DNA from 2 places in the Streptomyces sp. NPDC043427 genome. Region 2 is predicted to be linked to the other one. Evidence: riboswitches for the same ligand, from Rfam matches in the RefSeq annotation. Region 2 holds a riboswitch; the other holds the start of a gene.
The links. Region 2 has a riboswitch for S-adenosylmethionine ahead of thrC (threonine synthase). Riboswitches for the same ligand answer to the same signal wherever they lie in the genome.

Region 1: it holds a riboswitch for S-adenosylmethionine, as region 2 does, so the genes downstream of both, AC067M_RS01390 (aminotransferase class V-fold PLP-dependent enzyme) here and thrC (threonine synthase) in region 2, are expected to answer to the same signal.

What each region holds. Positions count from the first base shown of each region.
Region 1 covers NZ_JBWKCC010000001.1:299,399-302,803, forward strand. Annotated here, with positions in the region: gene AC067M_RS01390 (aminotransferase class V-fold PLP-dependent enzyme) at 1-1,361, opposite strand, end outside; SAM riboswitch class IV at 1,540-1,656, opposite strand; gene trpD (anthranilate phosphoribosyltransferase) at 1,731-2,795, opposite strand; gene qcrB (cytochrome bc1 complex cytochrome b subunit) at 2,920-3,405, opposite strand, start outside.
Region 2 covers NZ_JBWKCC010000004.1:172,606-176,010, reverse strand. Annotated here, with positions in the region: gene AC067M_RS10475 (cold-shock protein) at 1-116, opposite strand, end outside; gene AC067M_RS10470 (MoaD/ThiS family protein) at 549-824, opposite strand; gene thrC (threonine synthase) at 821-2,107, opposite strand; SAM riboswitch class I at 2,125-2,278, opposite strand; gene AC067M_RS10460 (glucosyl-3-phosphoglycerate synthase) at 2,410-3,354, shown strand.

The DNA of each region.
Region 1 (3,405 bases), on a different contig from region 2:
CAGCGGCCGTCTTCCGTCCTGTACGTCCACTGCGCGCCGTTGCTCACCAGTTCCCGTACCGCGCTCACGAAACGGTCGACGTGCTCGTCGGGTGTTCCCGCGCCGAAGCTGACGCGGATGGCGTTCAGGGACTTCTCGCCCGGTGCCGCCTCGGGGGCACCGCACTCACCCTGCGTCTGGGGGTCGCTGCCCAGCAGGGTGCGGACGAGGGGGTGGGCGCAGAAGAGGCCGTCGCGGACGCCGATGCCGTACTCGGCGGAGAGGGCGGCGGCGAAGTGGGAGCTGTTCCAGCCGTCGACGACGAAGGAGATCACGCCGACGCGGGGGGCGTCGTCGCCGAAGAGGGAGAGAATCCGGACCTCGGGGACTTCGGCGAGGCCCTCGCGGACCTTGGTGATCAGGTGCTGCTCGCGGGCCACCAGGGTGTCGAAGCCGGCCGCGGTGAGCGCCTTGCAGGCGGAGGCGATGGAGTAGGCGCCGATGACGTTGGGCGATCCCGCCTCGTGCCGCGCGGCGCTGTCGTGCCACTCCACGTCCACTCCCCCGTCCTCGCGCCGGGTCACCTTGCGGCTGGCGCCGCCGCCCGCGAGGTACGGGGCGGCCTCGCGCAGCCAGTCGGCGCGGCCGGCGAGGACGCCGGAGCCGAACGGGGCGTACAGCTTGTGGCCGGAGAAGGCGACCCAGTCGACGTCGAGGTCCTGCAGTGACACCGGGTGGTGGGGGGCCAGCTGGGCGGCGTCCAGGACGATGCGGGCGCCGTGCGCGTGGGCGGCGGCGGCCAGCTCCTGTACGGGCCACAGCTCGCCGGTGACGTTGGAGGCGCCGGTGACGCAGACCAGGGCCGGGCCGTGGCCCCCTTCACTGGACACGGTGCGGTCGGCGAGGGCGCGCTCCAGGGTCGCCACCGCCTGCTGAGGGGTGCGCGGGGCGTCGAGGTAGGTGACCCGGGCGTGCTGCCAGGGCAGCAGGGAGGCGTGGTGCTCGGTCTCGAAGACGAAGACCTGGCAGTCGGCGGGCAGGGCCTGGGCCAGCAGGTTGAGGGAGTCCGTCGTCGAGCGGGTGAAGATCAGCTGGTCGTCCGCGCGGCAGTCCAGGAACTCCGCGACCGTCCTGCGGGCGTTCTCGAAGAGGTCCGTCGAGAGCTGGGAGAGGTAGCCGGCGCCCCGGTGGACGCTGCCGTAGTACGGGGCGTAGGCCGCCACATCGTCCCAGACCCGCTGGAGGGCGGGGGCACTGGCCGCGTAGTCGAGCGCGGCGTAGGTGACTTCGCCGCCCGTGACGAGCGGGACGATGACATCCTGGCCCAGAACGGGCAGCGGGGCACAAACCGATGTGGCGGCGGCAGCGGTGGCGACAGACATGGCGAACTCCTGTGAGGGATAAGCGGAATCGCCGTGCGAGCGGGTACGGCTCCAGCACGGAGAAAGGTGAAAGGGGTATGCGGAGGCGGGGCTCTACGCCCTATCGCATTCGCTTGCTCACAGAAGGCTCCCTCGATGACCAGGACCCCTGGCCCCACACCTTCGAAAGTGTGCGAGGGGTCCGCGCTTGCCGTAGACCTCGCTGCCTACGGCCTGGTCTTCACCCGGGGCACCCCGCCACGGACGGAGGGTTGCCGGACAGTCGGCCGGGGCCTCATGACTGTCACTCATGACCTGAAAAGGAACCTACGTGAAGTGATCGCGGTCCCGCAACTCGTGTCCGGATCGCGGGACCGCGCCTCGGAATTCCTACGCGTTGCTCGCAGCCACCCAGCGCTCCAGCGACCGCTTCGCCGCTCCCGAATCGATCGACTCGGCGGCCTTGGCCATGCCGGCGCCGATCTGCTCGGCCAGCGTTCCGGGGCCCGGGTCGAGGGCCACGAGGGCCGCCGCCGAGTTCAGCAGGACGGCGTCACGGACCGGGCCCGTCTCGCCCTCCAGCAGCCGTCTGGCGACCTCCGCGTTGTACGACGGGTCGGCGCCGCGCAGCGCCTCCACCGGGACGAGCTCGATGCCGACGTCCCGCGGGTCGAAGGTCTCCTCGGTCACCTTGCCGTCGCGGACGACCCACACCCGGGAGGTGGCGGTCGTGGTCAGCTCGTCGAAACCGTCGTCGCCGCGGAAGACGAGGGAGGAGTTGCCGCGCTCGGCGAGGACGCCGGCGATGAGCGGGGCCAGACGCGGGTCGGCGACGCCCACCGCCTGGGCCTTCACCTTCGCGGGGTTGGTGAGCGGACCGAGGGCGTTGAAGGTCGTCCGGATGCCCAACTGTCCGCGGGCGGCGGCCACATGACGCAGGGCCGGGTGGAACTTGATCGCGAAGCAGAAGGTGATCCCGGCCTCCTCGGCGACCTCGGCCACCCGACGCGGGGTCAGTTCGAGGTTGACGCCGAGCTTCTCCAGGACGTCCGAGGCGCCGGACGCGGAGGACGCGGCCCGGTTGCCGTGCTTGACGACCTTGGCGCCCGTGCCGGCGATGACGATCGACGACATCGTGGAGATGTTCACCGTCTTCGCGCCGTCGCCGCCCGTGCCGACGATGTCGACGGTCCGCCCCGGCACCTCGATGACGTTGGCATGCTCGTACATCGTCCGGACGAGCCCGTTGATCTCCTCGACCGTCTCGCCCTTGGCGCGCAGTGCCACCGCGAATCCGGCGATCTGCGCGTCGGTCGCCTCGCCACGCATGATCAGGTCCATCGCCCAGGCGGTGTCGTCCGCGGTGAGGTCGTGGCCGTCCAGCAGGCCGTTCAGCAGCTTGGGCCAGGAACGGCCCGCCGCGGTGTCGCCTCCAGCGGGGGTCACAGCGCTCATGGGGCCGCTCCGGGGTGTCGTAGAAGAGTGTGATCCCACCCTATCCAGCCGGAAGGCACGGCGAAGGGCCCCGTCCGAAGACCGGACGGGGCCCTTTGCGGGTGGCGTGGCGACGCCGCAGCGATCAGTGGTGGCCGTGGCCGCTCGTGATCTCCCTGTACTCCTCGGCGGTCGGCTTGGGGATCTGGGACTCCTCGCCGTAGTACGCCTCGCTGAGCTTGGCGCGCAGCTTCTCGGAGCCCTTCACCTTGCGCTCGACGCCGTTCTCGTCGACCGTCGGGCCGATCTCGACCGGGTTGTACTGCTCGTGCGCCGTGAGGGTGTGCAGCGCCTCCTGGCTGAGCGGCTCGTGCACCTCGATGTACTCACCGTGCGGCAGGCGCTTGATCGTGCCGGTCTCGCGACCGTGCAGGATCTTGTCCTTGTCGCGGCGCTGGAGACCCATGCAGATCCGCTTGGTCACGACGAAGGCCAGGACCGGTCCGGCGAAGAAGCCGATCCGGACGAACCAGGTGACCGCGTTGATCGACAGATGGAAGTGGGTGGCGAAGATGTCGTTGCCACCACCGATCAGCATGATCATGTAGCCGGTGACCCAGGCGACACCGAA
Region 2 (3,405 bases):
CGGTAGCCGTCCATCTGAATCGCGCTGTAGTGGACGAAAACATCCGCACCACCGTCGACCGCGATGAAGCCGTACCCCTTCTCCGCGTTGAACCACTTGACGGTGCCCTGAGCCATGCCTAACTCCCCTATTACTGGCCCTTGCACAGATCCACACTTCGCGGATCCGGGTCAGACCTCACCCCCCGCCTTGGTTGGGGGCGTGCGCCGGAACGCGTCGACCGCGGCCGAATGTATCTGTCCAACTGCCGTCTGCAACAGGTCAATCGGACGAGAATTCCGGGCATGGCCGGTCGGGAATTTACCGAGAATTCGCCAGAATTCAGGGCAAGTCGGGCTCCACAAAAGGAGCAAATGACGCAAAAGAACCCCACACTTTGGCTACTTCTCATCGCATGTGGAGCCGTAAAACAGAGGCGTTCGGTACGCGGAAAACAGCGTGTTCCCCAACTGTACCGCGCTCAACCACACAGAATTGCCCCCTCCGCTTCTCTCACGGAGGGGGCAATTCGATGAACTCTCGGTAACTGATGTTACCGAAGGTAATGATCAGCCTCCGGCGACCGCCGGAATGATGGAGACACCGGCACCGTCCGGGGTGGCCGTCTCCAGCCCCTGCTCGAAGCGGACGTCGTCGTCGTTGACGTACACATTGACGAAGCGGCGCAGCTTGCCCTGGTCGTCGAGCACGCGGGCCGCGATGCCCGTGTGGTTCTTCTCCAGGTCGGCGATGACCTCGCCGAGGTTCGCGCCCTCGGCGGCGACCTCGGCCTGACCACCGGTGTAGGTGCGCAGGATGGTGGGGATGCGGACGGTCACGCTCATGCGAGGCCAGCCTCTCGGAAGGAGTCCAGGTTCGGGCGGATGGTGGCGGTGAGGCCGGTGCCGGCCACCGCGTCGAGGGTCTTGAGGCCGTCGCCGGTGTTCAGGACGACCGTGGTGAGGGCCGGGTCCAGCAGGCCGTTCTCGATCAGCTTGCGGGTCACCCCGACCGTCACGCCACCCGCGGTCTCCGCGAAGATGCCCTCCGTCCGGGCGAGCAGCTTGATCGCGTCGACGACCTGCTCGTCGTTGACGTCCTCCACCGCACCGCCCGTGCGGCGGGCGATGTCGAGGACGTACGGCCCGTCCGCCGGGTTGCCGATGGCGAGGGACTTGGCGATGGTGTTCGGCTTCTGCGGCCGGACGACGTCGTGGCCCGCCTTGTACGCGGTGGACACCGGCGAGCAGCCCTCGGCCTGGGCGCCGAAGATCTTGTACGGCTTGTCCTCGACGAGCCCGAGCTTGATCAGCTCCTGCAGACCCTTGTCGATCTTCGTGAGCTGCGAGCCGGAGGCGATCGGCACGACCAGCTGGTCCGGGAGCTGCCAGCCGAGCTGCTCGCAGATCTCGTACGCCAGGGTCTTGGAGCCCTCCGCGTAGTACGGCCGCAGGTTGACGTTGACGAAGCCCCAGCCCTCGCCCGCCGGGTCGCCGATGAGCTCGGAGCAGAAGCGGTTCACGTCGTCGTAGTTGCCCTCGATGCCGACGAGCTCGCCGCCGTAGACCGCGGCCATGACGACCTTGCCCTGCTCCAGGTCGTGCGGGATGAACACGCACGAGCGGAAGCCGGCGCGGGCGGCCGCGGCACCCACCGCGCCGGCGAGGTTGCCGGTGGAGGAGCAGGAGAGCGTGGTGAAGCCGAAGGCGCGGGCGGCCTCCAGCGCCTGCGCGACGACACGGTCCTTGAAGGAGTGCGTCGGGTTGCCGGAGTCGTCCTTGACGAAGAGCTTGCCGGCGTCGACGCCCAGCTCGCGGGCCAGGTTGTCGGCCTTGACGAGCGCGGTCCAGCCGGGGTTGATGTTCGGCTTGTCCGCCACGTCGGCCGGGACGGGCAGCAGCGGGGCGTAACGCCAGATGTTCGCGGGGCCCGCCTCGATGCGCCCCCGCAGCTTCTCCGTGTCGTAGGAGGAGAAGTCGTAGGCGATCTCGAGCGGGCCGAAACACTCCTCGCAGGCGAAGACCGGGCCGAGGGGCACGCGGTGACCGCACTCGCGACAGCTCAGCGCTGCGGCGGGGCCGAGGTCTACGGTGGAGTCGGTGGTGCTTGCAACAGTCTGCACAGCCATGGAGGCGAGGCCCTTTCTCCTCATCTTCCTCACGACGCATCTCGCCGCGAGACGGATTTGGCACCTTCCCTAGCCGGGAGCCTCGCTGGCGATCGACAGTGATCTACGAGACCGGCTGGAGGGTTGCCGGGGCTTCAACGGGCCGTGTCCCTCTGCCCCTCTGGATGAGCGGTATGTGGTTGTTGACGCACATGACCTCCGACATGCGATGGTCACCAGCGTTGTCCAAGACTGTAACCGAAGGCCAGGACAGTTGAGATAGTCGTCCGAACCGCGAGACAACCCGTGAGGAGCCGCAGACTGTGCTGGAAGAAGCCGAGCGCTGGCTGAGGACCCGCTCCTGGTCCGTGACCGATCGCCCGCTCCACCAGATCCTGGCCGCCAAGCAGCGCACGGGCCAGTCGGTCAGTGTCGTGCTGCCCGCGCTGAACGAGGAGGAGACCGTCGGCGACATCGTCGCCGTGATCCGTCACGACCTCATGCGACAGGTCCCGCTCGTCGACGAGATCGTCGTCGTCGACTCGGGATCCACCGACCGCACCTCCGAGGTGGCCGCCGCCGCGGGCGCCCGGGTCGTCCACCGCGACGACATCCTCCCGCGTATCCCGACCGTGCCCGGCAAGGGCGAGGTGCTGTGGCGCTCCCTGATGGTGACCGGCGGGGACATCGTCTGCTTCATAGACGCCGACCTGAAGGAGTTCTCCTCCGACTTCGTCTCCGGGATCGTGGGCCCCCTGCTCACCGACCCGGACGTCGATCTCGTCAAGGCGATGTACGACCGTCCGCTCGGCGGGGCGGCCGGCCAGGGCGGCCGGGTCACCGAGCTCATGGCGCGCCCGCTGCTGAACCTGCACTGGCCGCAGCTGGCGGGGTTCGTGCAGCCGCTCGGCGGCGAGTACGCGGCCCGCCGCTCCCTCCTGGAACAGCTTCCCTTCCCCGTCGGCTACGGCGTGGAGCTGGGCATGCTGGTCGACTCCCTGCACCTGGTCGGGCTCGACGCCCTCGCCCAGGTCGACGTCGGCGTGCGCAAGCACCGCCACCAGGACGGGCAGGCGCTGGGCCGCATGGCCGCCGCGATCTATCGCACCGCGCAGCTCAGGCTGGCCCGCGGGCACCTCGTCCGTCCGTCCCTCACCCAGTTCGAGCGGGGCGAGGACGGGTTCGAGCCGCGTACGTACTCCGTGGACACGGAGGAACGGCCGCCGATGACGGAGATCGCGGAGTACGCCGCGCGCAAGGTGGCGTGACGCGCACGGGACGGCCGTATACGGCTCGATGGGGCTTGTTGATACGGCTGA